Regions from separate parts of the Heyndrickxia sp. MSNUG genome, predicted to be linked through region 2. Evidence: riboswitches for the same ligand, from Rfam matches in the RefSeq annotation. Region 2 holds a riboswitch; the other holds the start of a gene.
What was found. A riboswitch is a leader RNA that binds a small molecule or an ion and turns the genes downstream of it on or off. The one in region 2 is predicted to bind cyclic di-AMP.
Positions count from the first base shown of each region.

Region 1: another riboswitch for cyclic di-AMP. It lies ahead of AABM38_RS04650 (APC family permease); the one in region 2 lies ahead of AABM38_RS09510 (cation:dicarboxylate symporter family transporter).

Region 1 is NZ_CP150978.1:941,216-949,230, reverse strand. Features, by position in the region: gene AABM38_RS04680 (hypothetical protein) at 209-358, shown strand; gene AABM38_RS04675 (hypothetical protein) at 548-688, shown strand; gene AABM38_RS04670 (protein phosphatase 2C domain-containing protein) at 681-1,487, shown strand; gene AABM38_RS04665 (DsrE/DsrF/DrsH-like family protein) at 1,698-2,093, opposite strand; gene AABM38_RS04660 (GNAT family N-acetyltransferase) at 2,361-2,825, opposite strand; PreQ1 riboswitch class I at 2,917-2,961, shown strand; gene AABM38_RS04655 (QueT transporter family protein) at 2,968-3,453, shown strand; gene AABM38_RS04650 (APC family permease) at 3,531-5,357, opposite strand; cyclic di-AMP (ydaO/yuaA leader) riboswitch at 5,511-5,652, opposite strand; gene AABM38_RS04645 (bacitracin ABC transporter ATP-binding protein) at 5,781-5,909, shown strand; gene AABM38_RS04640 (NUDIX hydrolase) at 6,115-6,534, opposite strand; gene AABM38_RS04635 (LysE family translocator) at 6,572-7,168, opposite strand; gene AABM38_RS04630 (MarR family transcriptional regulator) at 7,367-7,750, opposite strand.
Region 2 is NZ_CP150978.1:1,938,683-1,946,697, reverse strand. Features, by position in the region: gene AABM38_RS09520 (GNAT family N-acetyltransferase) at 187-711, opposite strand; gene AABM38_RS09515 (hypothetical protein) at 1,237-1,374, opposite strand; cyclic di-AMP (ydaO/yuaA leader) riboswitch at 1,460-1,599, shown strand; gene AABM38_RS09510 (cation:dicarboxylate symporter family transporter) at 1,714-2,970, shown strand; gene AABM38_RS09505 (GNAT family N-acetyltransferase) at 3,030-3,497, opposite strand; gene AABM38_RS09500 (SRPBCC domain-containing protein) at 3,630-4,070, opposite strand; gene AABM38_RS09495 (STAS domain-containing protein) at 4,298-5,143, shown strand; gene AABM38_RS09490 (methyl-accepting chemotaxis protein) at 5,246-6,556, opposite strand; gene AABM38_RS09485 (SNF2 helicase associated domain-containing protein) at 6,676-8,015, opposite strand, start outside.

The DNA of each region.
Region 1 (8,015 bases), 1.0 Mb from region 2:
AGAGTAATGATTAAATTCCAGCCTCCATATCTCAGCTCTCCGTTTTCTCTCTTTAGTAAAATCTATCTTATTCCAACAAATCAAAGTTCGGATAAATAGACTAATAATATAGTTCAAGATGTGGTCGACAATTCAAGTAAGTTTGTCTTCACAAAATAAAGGGTAGTTACTCTTTAAGCAACAATCAAATAATAAGGAGCTGTTATTCATGATACTAAAAAAGAAACTATTAGCAAGCGGGTTGGCACTAAGTGTGATTTTAGGCGGCCTTACAGCATGTGGGGATGGCGTTGACCAGGATAATGGCCCAAGTGATGGCGAACAGCAAGATGAAATGGATGATGAAAACGAAAATTAATAGTCTTATAAAATAAAAAATAAGCAGGGAGCTAAAATAATTATTTTAGCTCCCTGCTTATTTTATTAAGAACCATTGACATCACGTGTTTAAAACTCCCTGGTTTAGGGAGTTTTTTTATAATTATGATATCTTTTAAGCTTACATTATATTATAATTTTAGAAATATTTTGAAAAGGCGTGATTGTAGTGGAGGATTGTTTTGTTGGCAGCAAGCATGCTGGCGTGATTCAAATTTCTGGTTCGATTATCAATCAGCGTGTCAGCCATACTGTTTATGGTGTTTGGCACCCCATGAACCAAAAGGCGGTTTTATATGGATATGAATAAAGTTTATGATTTTAGCTGGGTAGGAAGCCAGAAGACTTTTGTCGATACCATAAGCATTGAACCATTTGGCCAAGTTGTTGTTGGCCGTTACGGAGGGAATTCCTCTGCAGGTCAATACAAGAATGAGGACGCCTGCTTGTTATGGATTGATGAAAAACAAGATTGGGAGTTTGTCATTCTTTTGGATGCCCATAATTCCGCCGAAAGCGCAGAATTGGTTGTCAAAACCTTTGAACATCGAAAAAATGAGATAAAAGATTGTTTATCTCTGCAGCCAGAGCAAGCATTCATAAGCCTGGAAAAAATGGTGCTAAACCTATTTCGCAGCAAAGAATTTATGGCTGAATGCAGTAGAGTTAAAGGAGAAACCGCCTGTTTGATTGCATCAAGGAAAGGCAGATACTGCTGGTGGTTCTCGGTTGGCGACTGTATTTTATATTTACATCATCCTGAGTTAGCCGCCTTCGGTCAGCATCAAGTAAATCAAAGGCAATTCTATGAGTGGATTGGACAGGTGAACACTTTTGAGATGCCGGTCCCCTGCTACAGCACGGGCAGAAAGGAACTGCGGCATGGCATTAACCATCTTTTGCTGACAACAGACGGTTTAATAGAATGCCCTGGGGAACGTTTCTCCAATCCGCAAGACATTTTCCAGGTTTTCTCGAATTCTTCTAATGTAGAAAGTGTAGGGACTTTATTAAAAGGAATTCAGGAAAACAATGTTCGTGATAGTACGACAATTGTGTCCTGGATGGTGAATGTAACCGAGAAAGCTACGTTGGCCAGCAATCAGTAAAATCTCATACATACAGGGGTTCATTCGGGTAAAAACATTTCAAGAAAAATAAAACGGCCTTTTCCCAATAGAATATGGGAAAAGGCCGCACATGAGATTGTTCTTTCGGTCTATTTTAAAGGATATGGGTACTCTGGTTCTGTTTTAACAAAGGTACCTCATTTTATTCTCGTTACAATAGCAACAAAGATTACAAAAAGAGTTAAAAACTTAGAAAGTCAAAGTAACATCTGCATCTGTTGCAAACTCTAGGAATGTTACAGCTCCGCCTACTTCAATTCCATCAACAAAAGCTTCTTTTTCAAGTCCCATTACATCCATTGTCATTTGGCAGCCAATGAACTTAACGCCCATTTCTACAGCCATTTCAACTAATTCTGGAATAGCAGGAACGTTGGCCTTGGCAAAACCTTCTGCAAAATGTTCTTTTCCTTCAGGCATCGGAAGCTGCTTGTATGCTTCCTTATGGATTAAATTCAAGCCTTCAAATGTAAAAAACACAGCTACTTCCTGATCAGTTGCAGCCGCCGCTGTTGCGATATTAAATACTTTATAAGCATCAAATAAGCCACCATTACTTGCGATAATTGCTACTTTTTTACTCATTATTATTCCTCCTTATATTTAAAAATCATTCCTGATATTATTCAGGGATAAATTTAGTCTTGATGAACCATTTATACCATTACCCCTATTGGTATAATGATAACCTAAAAAAGAAGTGAGGTCAATCCTGTTTTTGTGTCTGTTTCTCTGTTTTTCTGAAAATCCTGCTCAAGTAAGCGGCAGACTTAAACAAGAGTTTTGACAGGGATTTTTATTGCAAAACAATCATTCTGTGATCAAGCTGTGGTTCTAGGTTCGTTCATCCCGCTATTGAAGTTTTTTCGTCATAATAAAATTAATAAACTCCATTCCTCTTACCCGCTTGTTTTGCTTTTTCACCTCAACGTATCCTTTTGAAAGAAAAAAGTTCACGGCTGTCATGCTGGCTTCTGTAGTCAGCTCCTCATATCCCTTCAAGCATGCAACTGATTCCAGTTTTTTTAAAATCGCTGAACCAATGCCTCTCGCTTGATAGTTTTTATGTGTGTATAAGAGATCAATTTCCCTCTCGGAGTTAAGGTTCCCGAAACCTGCCAATACCCCATCCACCTCAGCTGCCAATGCAAAACTGTTTTTTAGCCTGCTGTCTAAACTTTCTATACTGGAAAAGCTATTAGCCCAGATTCCGCATTGCTCTTGTGTATAATCTCCGAGGTTAACACTTAGAATCGTTCCTTTGAACAATTTCAGTAATGCAGGGGCATCTGCCGTAGAATAGGATCTAATTTCCATTTGTGAAAACTCCTTTTCTTATTATTTTCGAACCCGAAAATTATATTGTGATAAGGTCTTTTATCCTATATAATTTTAAATTGACTTCATAACAAACGTGGTTCGTAACCATCCCACGTTAAAAAACTAGGAGAGATGAAGAATGAATACGAGAACGATTGTCCGGAACGGTATCCTCGCAGCATTATATATTGCCGTTTCTGCTATTATTCAGCCATTTGGCTTCACGAACGTCCAATTCCGTGTATCAGAAATGTTCAACCACTTGATTGTTTTCAATAAGAAATATTTTTATGGAATCGTATTAGGCGTATTTTTAACGAACCTGCTCTTTTCTCCGATGGTCGCTTATGACCTTGTTTTCGGAGTTGGCCAGTCTGTGATTTCATTGCTCGTTACAATTTTCACAGCAAAATATATTAAGAGCATTATCGTACGGATGGCCGTGAACACTTTGGTTTTCACCTTCACGATGTTCCTGATCGCCATTGAATTGAACCTTGCATTCCAATTGCCGTTCTGGTTCACCTGGCTGACAACAGCTGCCGGCGAATTAACAGTGATGGCAATCGGCATCCCCGTCATGCTCGCCATCCACAAGCGCGTGAATCTGGAAAAATTGGTTTAACTCTGTTTACGATAAACATGAAAAAAGCTTGGACATTTTTTCTGTCCAAGCTTTTTTATTGTCTCCTTAGACCTTTACTATTTTTTCAAATGATAAGGCACAGTGGTGACAATTACGTTTTTTCTATAAAGCAAGAATGAACGGATTAGCAAACTAGATTGGTTATGAAGGATATTATGCCAGCCTTTCTTAGGAATAAATTGTGGTATAATTACTGTAACCACATAGTTCGCTTCACTCGCTTTACGTTGCACAGTATCAACAAATTTCGTCAGCGGATTTATAATACTCCTGTAATGGGAGTGCAGTGTAACCAGTCTGATATCGGGCTGCCATTCATTCCATTTTTCTTCAAACTTCTTTTCCTCATCTCTTTCAAAAGCAACATAAACAGCAATAATCTGATCTGCAGATAGAGATTTTGCATAGTTTAGAGAGTTTTCTACTACATGAGTTATTCCTGCCACAGGGACAATAATGACATTCCCTTCAACTGCAAGAGCAGGTTCACAGGTTGTAATCCTTAGTTGATCGCCTACCGCGTTATAATGTTTTTTAATCCGATGGAACATAAGGATGATGAGCGGCAAAAAGATTAATACCGACCATACCTGAGCAAACTTTGTCAGGAAAAACATAAGCATGACAATAAAGCTAATGACAGCACCTGTAGAATTAATGATTAATTTGGTAACCCAGCCCTCGGGTTTTTCGCGAATCCATTTAACCATCATTCCTGTTTGTGACAAAGTGAATGGAATGAATACACCAACTGCATATAATGGAATTAAATGTTCTGTTTGCCCTTTAAAAAATACAATTAAAAGTATAGAAGCCAATGCCAGAATGATAATACCATTGGAGTATCCCAATCGATCGCCTCTGACTGTAAACATCCTTGGAATAAATTTATCTTTTGCAAGATTCACTGCCAGTAATGGGAAAGCTGTATATCCCGTATTCGCGGCTAGTATTAAGATTAACGCAGTTGTTCCCTGTATGAGGTAATACATTGCATTGCGTCCAAATGTTTCTTCGGCAATCTGTGATACAACTGTTACCTTTTCATTTGGCGCAATACCATAATAATAAGCCAGGTATACAATTCCCGAAAATAGCAAGGCAAGCAACGCACCCATAGCCGTTAGAGTTTTAGCTGCATTCTTTGGAGCAGGATCTTTGAAATTAGGGATCGCATTTGAAATGGCTTCTACTCCTGTTAATGCTGAACTGCCAGAAGCAAATGCTTTTAACAACAAGAATAATGTTAATCCGGCGACTGGAGTCCCGATAGGTTCATGGAGATTTCCCGAAATATCTCCAGTAACGATTTTGTAAACACCGGCACCGATTAAGATGAATAATGCTAACACAAATAAATAGACCGGATAAGCCAAGATGCTAGCTGATTCTGTAACTCCTCTAAGATTAAGAGTAGTAATAAACAGAACAAATATAATAGCAATAAGGACATTGTAATTATGCAATCCTGGAAAAGCAGATGTTAAGGCATCCGTACCTGCGGAGACACTTACAGCCACTGTCAATATGTAATCTACTAATAGTGAACCACCTGCAATCAGCCCTGGATTAACACCTAGGTTTTCTTTAGAAACCACATATGCTCCTCCACCGTGTGGGTAAGCAAAAATAATCTGCCTGTATGAAAGAATAAGTGCTGTCAATAATATTAAAACCCCGATCGCTATTGGTACCGAATACCAAAATGCCGCTGCACTGATTGTAAAAAGAACAATCAAAATTTGTTCGGGACCGTATGCAACTGAGGATAATGCGTCTGAAGAAAGAATCGCCAATGCTTTTGTTTTATTAAGTTTCTGTTCCCCTAATTCAGTTGATTTCAAGGGTCGGCCAATTAAAAACCTTTTTATCGATGAAATCATCGATCGTCACCGCCTAGTATTAATGAAGGTATGTTTCCCAGTTGCTTTCATAAATAATCTTCTTTTTTCCGTTTAAAAAGGCATAAAAAAATGCCCCAAGCCATTATTAATAGACCTGTAGACATCATAATTCCTGTGCCTTACAAGCTCCACCTTCCTTCTCATATAACGCCTGCGAGGTTAGCTGACGGATTCGGGCCATTGAGTAGCCCTTCCTATTAAGGATTCACCCCTGGATTACGTCTAATCCAATAATGGTTTCCCCGCACCATATGGGTTTCGGCGATTTAGAAAATTGAAACCGTTGATTATCATACTCCTGTGTTTTTAAAAAGTAAATATTTTTATCATGGCTTAGTAAATTGAATATGATTGTGTCATGTGTGCATTCTAGTAGTAATCCAGATAAATAGGAGGATTAACATGTATAAAGAAAATGAACCCTTACTATCTGATGAATTTTTAGATAAGCTTACCGAGGAAATTAACCAGCTATACGGCGGTCCTGACTTTGAAGAAGTTAATCATATTAAGGATAATGATAATAAATAATTTTCCACATTGATATCATACGGCATTAAAAAAAGCTGCCAGGGTGGTCATGACCACCCTGGCAGCTTTTTTTAGTAGTTATGAGAATATTAATTTAACCCCTCGGCAGGTTTTTAAAAGCAATACCAGACGCCAAATTCATATAAAATAAAATAGAGCGCTAGCATCGGGGAGGCTGTCGCTATAATGGATATTCATCCCTCTATTACCTTAAGGCATTTTCTTTCAATAGATTTAGAAGAAACTCCCGATCCTCCGGGAAACCAAAATCCGCTTCTACCATCCCAGCTACTTTTTTCCACGCTACCTCATGGATCAGTCCGTCCGGATCCTGAATCCGCGATTCGCCACCTGTTATCATCACTTCAAAATATTGGAGCTTAATATCAACCCCAAAAGACTTACCTGTTTTTATGTATAATGGCTTGACGATTTCGACTTCATATCCCGTTTCCTCAAACACTTCCCTTATGCAGCATTCTTCAGAAGTTTCATTCAGCTCTGTCCCACCTGCAGGAATTGCCCAAAGCTTTTCTTCCTCTTCTTTTCCCTGCCGGACCATCAGCACTTCCCCGTGTTCATTCATACAGACTCCAGCAGCACCTACCCAAAGACCCACACCCATCCCCCCTATATTTTTAATGGCTTCTCCACTAAAGACCTTATTTTACAAACGCTAAAATCCCCAGTGCAATGATCAGCAAACCAGCAATCTTATTGACCAGACCTAAATGTGGAGTGATCTTATTATTAAAAAAGCTGACGATGAAGCTGAGCATTACCCACCATAACGCCGCACCAAAAAATACGCCGCCAATCAGCGTTACAGCAGTCAAACCTTTATCTGAACCCTGATCAAATCCCAGCCCGGCAAACATCGCGGTAAAATTGAGAATAGTGACCGGATTTGTAATCATCAATAATAATGTAGATAGATACATGCCCACAAGGCTTTCACCCTGCAGATTTGCTGCTTTACTGGCAGGTTTTTTAAAAAATGTCTTTACCCCCAGGTAAAATAAAAACGCAGATCCGATCAGCTTTAATAGAACCTGTTGCTCAATCAAAAATGCCGATACCACCGAAAAACCGAATGCGGCGATACTCGCATAAATAATATTCGCCGTCACAGCTCCAAATCCTGTCAGGATACCTGCCGTTTTCCCTCTGGAGAGGACTCTTTGAATACAAAGCAACCCGATCGGCCCAACGGGAGCTGATACTGAAAAACCAAGGATGATACTTTTTAGCAATAACATTCTTAATAAATCCTTTCGACAGAGGCATTTCCACAAGCCGTGGTGAGTTACTTAACTCCTTTTTACCTCATGCATTTACTTATCCACATTCCTGTACAGCTTACCCATATTTGCTGGTACAAATAGGATGTGTATAACCCATCGGTATTTCTATTGATTCCTATTGATTTTGAGCATGAATGGAATGATATATAGTTGTCAAAAAAACCTTGCCCGTGTCTGTTGAAGCTTCTCCTTGAATTCAAAGAGAAACTTCTTTCGTTCCTCGTAATCCTGCTTGTCGCCTTCTTCCCACAATTCAAGATCCGCCCCTTTATCAATCAGCTCGATTGCCTTCTTTTTAATCCCAACCGTCAATGATCTATGCCTCATTTGAAGGGCTGCAAGTGAAATATATAGAATCGATTCATCAGGCTGACGCTCCATGTCATCATCATAATCGTCAAACTCCTCGAGCCACGATTTCAAGATGATTTTCGCCGCTTTGCGCGGACTCATCCCTTCATCAAGAAGATCGTTCCATTCATCCTGGATATCACATGCCAAATCATCTTCCCACAGCTCTGTTCCCCATGCTCCCATCGTGTCCACTCCTTATACATTTTGTTATAACGGCACTTGCTTCTCCATTATTTTACTCCATATGGAATTGTGAGTCCTTGTTAATTTTTATAAAAATGCAGCGCAATTTAGAAGAGTCTATCTCCAGATGATTACTGAACAATTTGTTTATACCTTTTCTTTTATAAAATGCTGCATCCTTTAAAGAAAAGAACGCTAATAAACGGGCTCCTCCCAACATATAATTTATTTTTCCCTCATACCTTATTGTAGGACTTTTTCCCAG
Region 2 (8,015 bases):
TGTGGACTCATTATGAATCCTGCAAATATTGCTCGCTACTTCTTCCTGTCATGCCAAAAACCAGTTGGAACTATAATTAGGAAATCCGAAAAATATTTCTTTTTCACCAGTAAGTGGCGCTTATTTCCAATTGCACTCATTTTTTCAGCAGTTCGCCTCGTTTTTTCTTCTGTTGACAGCTGGCCATCAAAGTTCTATCCAATACCGTTTGACAATATTGCCATCTTCCTCTGTAAAACTCACATCCTGTTGACCGCCATTTTTTAAAATTGTCCGCTCTGATGCAATATTGGTCGCATCGCAGACAACTAGGACCTTATCAATCCCTAGTTTCCTTGTCTTTTCTAATGCTAATGATAATATTGCAGTTGCAAAGCCTTTGCGGCGTTCAGACGGTCGGATTCCATAGCCAATATGTCCGCCGCTATTAAATAGTCTTTCTGTAAGTGCATGCCTAATGTTCACTGCTCCTAAGACCCGATTTTCTCCATTTACCAGCCAATAAGTAGAGTCTGGAACCCAGCCCTCTGGAAGATTTACACCCTTCTCACTTTTCCGCAAAAACTCGATCATGCCATGAAAATCAGTTGGATCCTTTTCAATCACCCAAGGAATCATCACTTCCCCGCTTTCCTTCCATTCAAGGTAAAAATCTAAATATTCCTTTTCCATTTCAACTGTTGGTTTGACCAAATATACTTGATTATTCATTTTCCATATCTCCTAGTAGACAAATTTTTATTTATTTTACGTACTTTTGATTGGCTGGAACAAAGCTGGCTGCTGAAAAAGATCTAGTATTTATTGGCTCTGTTAAACCTGACTGTTGATTTTCGTTCCAGGCGCTTCGCTTTCCGCGGGGCTGGCGTTGAGCCCGCAGGACACTGAATAGCTTCCTCGAATCCGCCCACGCGCGATGGAAATGCGTTAGCATTTTCGGAGGAGTCTACGCGCCTTCCACTACAATCAACTGGCTTTATAAATAAACATTCTGCTTTAACAGAACCATTTTATTAAGAGATCTTAAAGTCACCATTTTTCCTGTTGAATCAATACAGTTAGTAGCTTGAGTCCACCTACAAACCTGACTTTCATCCATGTTTTTTTCAATAAATACGCTGGAGCTGAGTGGGATAGCCAAATCAGAGAAATATTTGTTTCTCATACATAATCTATTTTCTGCTAATATATCTTTTTAGCATATTTGTTATCAATATAAATGATTTTCACCCGTAATTAAGCCTCTATACCTCTCGCTTCAGCTTCTCTCTTCCTATCGACTTTATCTACACAGTCAGCAACAACCGCCATCTCGCGGATGCTTAAATGTTTCCTGCCTTCAAAGTACACATAAGGAATATCAAACTTACCCAATGATTTCTAATTCTTCAATAGAAAACTATACTCTGGAAATCAATTAACATTTACATATTAATAATATTGATATAATATAAATTCAATATATTTACCGCTTAATCTTTTATAAGAACGGGGGAACCAATCGGCGGTTTCCGCCAGGGGTGAATTCTTTACGAAGGGGATTTGTGTTTCCAATTCCTAACCCGGCAGCTAACCTCGTAAGCGACTAAGGGAACAGAGGAGAATACTCTGTAAAAGGCACCCAAAGTGTCTTTTTTTGCGGAGGAAAAAATCATGTTTCCCTTGCCAATTGCTTTTTCAGCATAGAATTTTACAGAAGGTGAGGAAATACAGATGAAAAAAATCAGTTTAGCTGGTCAAATTTTTATCGGACTGGTTCTTGGTATTATTGCGGGGGCAGTATTCTTTGGAAATCCTGCGGTTGCTACATACCTGCAGCCAATTGGAGATATTTTTCTCCGTTTGATTAAGATGATCGTCGTACCGATCGTTGTCGCCAGTATCATTGTGGCTGTAGCGGGTGTCGGCGACATTAAGCAGTTAGGAAAGATTGGCGGTAAGACGCTCCTTTATTTCGAAATCATCACTACCATTGCGATTATCGTAGGGCTCATTTCTGCAAATGTATTCCATCCAGGTGCTGGAGTAAATATGAGCGAACTCGATAAAACCGATATTGCTAGTTATGTAAATACTGCGGAAACGCAGGAAACAAAATCGATGATTACGACATTGGTTGAGATCGTGCCAACCAATCCGATTGCAGCGATTGCAGAAGGCGACATGCTGGCAATCATTTTCTTTTCCCTCGTATTTGGACTAGGGATTTCTGCAATTGGTGAAAAAGGAAAGCCTGTTATCGCATTTTTCCAGGGAACGGCTGATGCAATGTTCTATGCAACAAACCAAATCATGAAGTTCGCACCATTCGGTGTATTTGCCCTAATTGGTGTAACTGTTTCTAAATTTGGCCTAGAATCCTTGATTCCTCTCGGCAAACTGGTCTTGACAGTATATGGAACCATGATTTTCTTTGTAATCGGTGTGCTGGGCCTTGTAGCTAGAATCGCAGGCTACAACATCTTTAAATTAATTTTAACTCTAAAAGATGAATTAATTTTAGCATTCTCGACGGCAAGCTCCGAAACGGTATTGCCAAGAATTATGGATAAAATGGAGAAAGAAGGAGCACCTAAGCATATTACTTCTTTCGTCATTCCAACTGGCTATTCCTTTAATCTGGATGGCTCCACACTGTACCAGGCACTGGCTGCGATTTTTATTGCCCAAATGTACGGTATCGATATGAGTATCGGTGAGCAAGTATCCTTAATGCTTGTATTAATGGTGACCTCAAAAGGGATTGCCGGAGTTCCTGGTGTCTCCTTCGTCGTTCTTTTAGCAACACTCGGTACAGTAGGACTCCCTGTTGAAGGCTTGGCATTCATAGCAGGTATTGACAGAATCCTAGATATGGGAAGAACTGCTGTGAATGTCGTGGGAAATTCTCTTGCTGCAATTGTCATTGCAAAATGGGAAGGCGTCTTCAAACCAGGAAAATCTTCATCTGTTATCAATAAAGCTTCATAATTAAAACAGAAAGCCAGCTTGGTAAAAACCATATGCTGGCTTTCTTTATATCCTGCATCTTATTCCGCTGATACTATTGATTCACCTAAATTATACGCAGCAAGCTGCTCACCCCAAGGTGCCCTTTCAGTTTCAACAAATCCAGCCTTTTTATATGCATACCGTGCCCCTTCATTTTCTGGATGGTAGCCAATCATGATAAAAGGAATATAAGCTGAGTTGTTGCTCTTAATCTCTTCGACAATTAATTTTACTGCTGCTGCTCCAAAACCATTACCCTGATATGCCTGATCAATCATTAAACGGTAAATCCAAAAATTATTGTCATCCGGGTCGATGCCATACATCGCAAACCCAATCATCTTTTCATCATAATAAATTCCCGATGCTTTAAAATCTCCAAGAAACTGGACTTCCGCAATCGAATATAAATTTGAAGCGATAAAATGCTTCTGCTCCTCCTTAACGGTTAAATCGATGGCTTCTTCCCAGTTTTCTTTTGTAATTGGTTTAAGTGTGACTTTCATTTAAAATCTCCCATTCTATTCTCTTTTTAGATGAAACCATCCCCAGCAGATCAAGTTCATTACAAGATCTTTAACTATTTTTCCTTAATCGTGGCCGACCGAGATTACATCAATATAAAAATAACCACTCATTCATTCCTCAACTACTTTGCCTGCCCTTAAATTAATTCCAAACTCCAAATAAGCTTTCATGCATGTAACCATGTCAACCCATCCTTGGATTTGCTGTCCATAACGCTGAATCCCTTCCTCGTTACTTTCCCAGCCTGTCTCATGTATTTTGACAACTGTTTTCTTCCCAGCTTGCTCTAATATGATTTGAACCTTGGTTTCACTTCCACTTGCATCCCAATGAAATTCGATGGTTTTCCTTTCCTTGTCTGCCTGTAAAACTTTAATGGCCAATTCAGCGCCAACATCCTCCCATCTCCAGATTACTTCCTTGCCGGCCTCTAGCTTGCCGCTGCCGCTTGAAATAAAATAATGGCGCATCTGTGCTGGGTTATATATGGCTTCAAAGACATCGTCACAATCCCTGGAAATGATCTTTTCGACGTTGACAGTTAGTATCATTTTTATTCCACCTAAATTTACGATATAATTTATTCATTCTTCATTTCGCTGAAAGACAGCTGAATTCCTTCCAAACTACTATTTTAAATCATGGCTCCTGCAAATATTTGAATTTGCGAACGGGCTTTGCTAAAGTAGCTTACAGGAAGGTTTTCCTTATATTGATGGTGTAAACTAATATTTCCTCATTTACTTATAAAATTGATTTTTTCTAAGGAGTGCACATAATGGAAGCCGAAGCTACCTATGTTCAAAAAGATGATGTAATCGAATTCATTAGAGCTAACAGGGAAATTTTCGAAAAGAAGTTATTATCAGAAGCTGTTAATGTAGCTTCCAAAATCCATGATATTTTGCAGAGAGGCAACATCGACCTATTAAAAAACGCTGAAAAATTAGTGGGATATATTGTAGAACAGGATGAAGAAAGTTTAATTGCTTTTGCTGAGATAGAGGGCTTTGCTTGGGCAGAACATTCCTTGACTGTTGCCTTCAAATTGGAATGGGTACAGGCAATCAGACGTACATTATGGCAATTTTTGAATCAGTTTGAAATTATGAACGGGACATTTAGTGATAAAAACGATTTCTTCGAGCTGGAAAAGAGAATAAACGACCAGGTTGACCAATTTTTAAATACATTCTTCCTGAGCTATACCAAATATAAGGATGAGCTTTTGAACTCTCAGAGGAAATTAGTTGAACATTTATCTGTTCCGATCATTCCAATCAGCACTTCAGTGGCAGTATTGCCTTTGATTGGCATGATTGATGAATATCGTATGCAGATTATCGAAGAAAAAGTCCTTATGGATATTTCCCGTCTTAAAGTCCAAACTCTGATTATGGATCTATCCGGTATTGCTGACATGGAAAAAAACGTCATTGACCATTTCCAAAAAGTATTGAATGGCATCAACATGATGGGCTCAAAGGCTGTGATTACAGGAATGCGTCCTGAGCTAGTGAGAAATATGATCCATACAGGAATTAACTTTGTCCAGAAGGCAGAGACAAGAGGAACACTGCAACAAACCCTAAGGCATTATCTTGATATTGAAAAAATGATGTAAGTTAAAAGAAACAAGTTAACCCCCTTGTATAGCACAAGGGGGTTTTTGGAGAAAAATTATCGATTAATTCAAGTTCACTAAATGATTTTCCGCCAATAAATCTTAAACCCTTTTATCCAATTCTAGGAGAAGGTTATTATTTTCCTCTATGTCCTTGTGGATTCCTTCTATTTCAGACGCAATTGTATACTCCTGCTCTTTAACAGACAAAATCCTTTTCTGTTGCATCTGCTGCTGTTCTGTCATCTTTCTAAGGCTTTCAGCAAGCTCAGAGCTTTCATTGCGAATGGACCGGATTCCTGAAGATACATCATTTAATTCCTTGTTTTGACCTTGAACCTTGGCATCAATTTGATGCATTAAACCATCAAAATCCTTAAATGAATCGAAGCTCGAGTTAATTTTAGTTTCGATTCCATTGAGCTGAGCTGAAATATCTTGCGAAGCCTCGGCTGATGCAGTCGCAAGCTTTCCAACTTCCTTTGCCACTACAGAAAACCCTTTTCCATGCTCACCGGCACGTGCTGCCTCGATTGATGCATTAAGGGCCAGGATTTTCGTCTGCGCGGCAATCCCAGAAATCGTTGAACTGATGCTGCCTACCATTTGCGTCAGGCTCACAAGCTCCTTAAGCAATTCAGAAGTCTGTGCCATATGCGCTGAAGCCTGTTTATTATCGGCAGAGATAGCCGACGTATCCTCTACCACTCTGCGAATCGTATCACTATACGTATTTATTTTGGATTCCATCTGCTCGAAGACAGAGAAAAATTGTGAAAGTGCCTCATTGTTCTGCTCGAACTGAGCAGCCAGCTCGTCAATTGAAGATAAATTGTGGTTAACGCTTTGCTTGATTGTTTGGGTCGAGAAAACGATGTCGTTGAATGTCTCCTTCATCGCTCCAACAAAAACCGAAGCTTGGCTCATATCTGCAGCTTGTTCTAATCCTTCAGATGTGGCCTCTTGATTTTTGGCTATCTGGATAATTTCTTCTACCGCAGGACGGTCAAATTGAGAATCTCCAATATAACTGTACTGGATTGTATGGTTTTTATCCAAAACGTATGTACTTGGGATCGCGATTCGGAAGCTATCCCATTTAATTGGGACGAATACCTCGTATTCTTTGATGACTGCTCTTTTTTCATCCGAAAGGATCGGTATCTTGATTCCTTCCTTCTCCACGTATGCCTGAATTCCATTTAAGTTCTGTCCGGCAATCCCCAGGATCTGGATCCCTTTTTCCATTAAAACATCATAAAATTCGTTCAGCTGGACCAGCTGATTCCGGCAATTCGGTCACCACGTTCCCCTTAAGAAAATGAGAATGACCGGCTGCTCACTGTAGTCTGATAATGTATATAGTTTATTGTTCGTGCCAGGCAAAGTAAAATCCGGCGCCTGTTTCCCCACATTTAATCCTTTATTAGCCAATAAAATCTCTCCTCTTTATGCATTCAGTCTTTAAAAGAATATCAGAATTATTATCGGCTTATTTTCTTTATTCTTAAAGTTACAACTCTCTATGAGCTCTAAATCATCAAGATTTCCCGGATATCTTCTTCAGTCAGTGCTGCCGTACCCTTTTCTTCTATAATCTCTTCAATCATATTTCTTTTTCGATCCTGAAGTTCATTCATTTTTTCCTCGATTGTACCCCTGGCAATGAGCTTAATTACCTGTACTGTATTTTTTTGACCCATCCGGTGAGCACGATCTGCAGCCTGCTCCTCAACCGCTGGGTTCCACCATAAATCATAGAGAATCACTGTATCGGCACCTGTCAAATTCAAACCGGTCCCGCCAGCCTTCAGCGAAATCAAGAAAAAGTCCCGCTCTCCCTCATTATATCGATTGCATGTCTCCACTCGTTCCTCAGAAGGAGTTTGCCCATCCAGATAAAAAAAGGGTATGCCCTGGTATGTCAGCTCTTTCCCTATCAGTCCAAGCATTTTTGTAAACTGCGAGAAAATAAGGACTCTTCTGCCAGAAAGTCTTGCTTCTTCGATGATTTTAAGAAGCTGCTCAAATTTAGCTGAACTCCCCTTATACCCATCAACAAACAGAGCGGGATGGCAGCAAATTTGTCTTAATCTCGTCAGGCCAGACAGGATTTTAATCCGATTTTTCCGGATTGTATCTTTATCCAGATGCTTCAGGGTTTTATGGCGAAGCTTCGCAAGATATGCCGCATAAAGCTTTTTCTGTTCAGGCAGCAATTCGGCCGTGTCAATGGACTCTACTTTTTCCGGCAGCTCTCCAAGAACGTCTTCCTTTATCCTCCGCAGTAAAAAGGGGCGGATCCGCCGTGCGATTGTTTTTCTTGGCAAATGGCTGTACTCTTTCAACCCTTTAAAGATCTCAGGGAATACAACCCGGAATATAGACCACAATTCTTCTATTGAATTCTCAACAGGAGTACCCGTGAGAGCGAAGCGATGTTCAGCCTGCAACTTAAGTACAGCCTTGGCCGTCTGAGTAACAGGATTCTTGAAGGCTTGCGCTTCGTCAAAAAAGATCGTATGGAAGGACAGTTTTTCATATACATGAATGTCCCTGCGCAAAAGCATGTATGAAGTGATGACAACATCCACTTCGTTAATTTCTTTAAACAGCTTTGCCCGTTCTTGTTTTTCTCCGTCCATGATAAGAGCTTGAATTTCCGGGGCAAATTTCATAAACTCACTTAGCCAGTTATACGTCAAAGATGATGGACAAACAATCAATACTGGGAGCTTCCTTTTCTTTAAATCTGGAAGCACTGAGGCAATGTAAGCAATGCTTTGTAATGTTTTTCCCAGTCCCATATCATCGGCAAGGATCCCGCCAAAGCCATAGCTTGCGAGAATTTTCATCCATTGATATCCTTCTT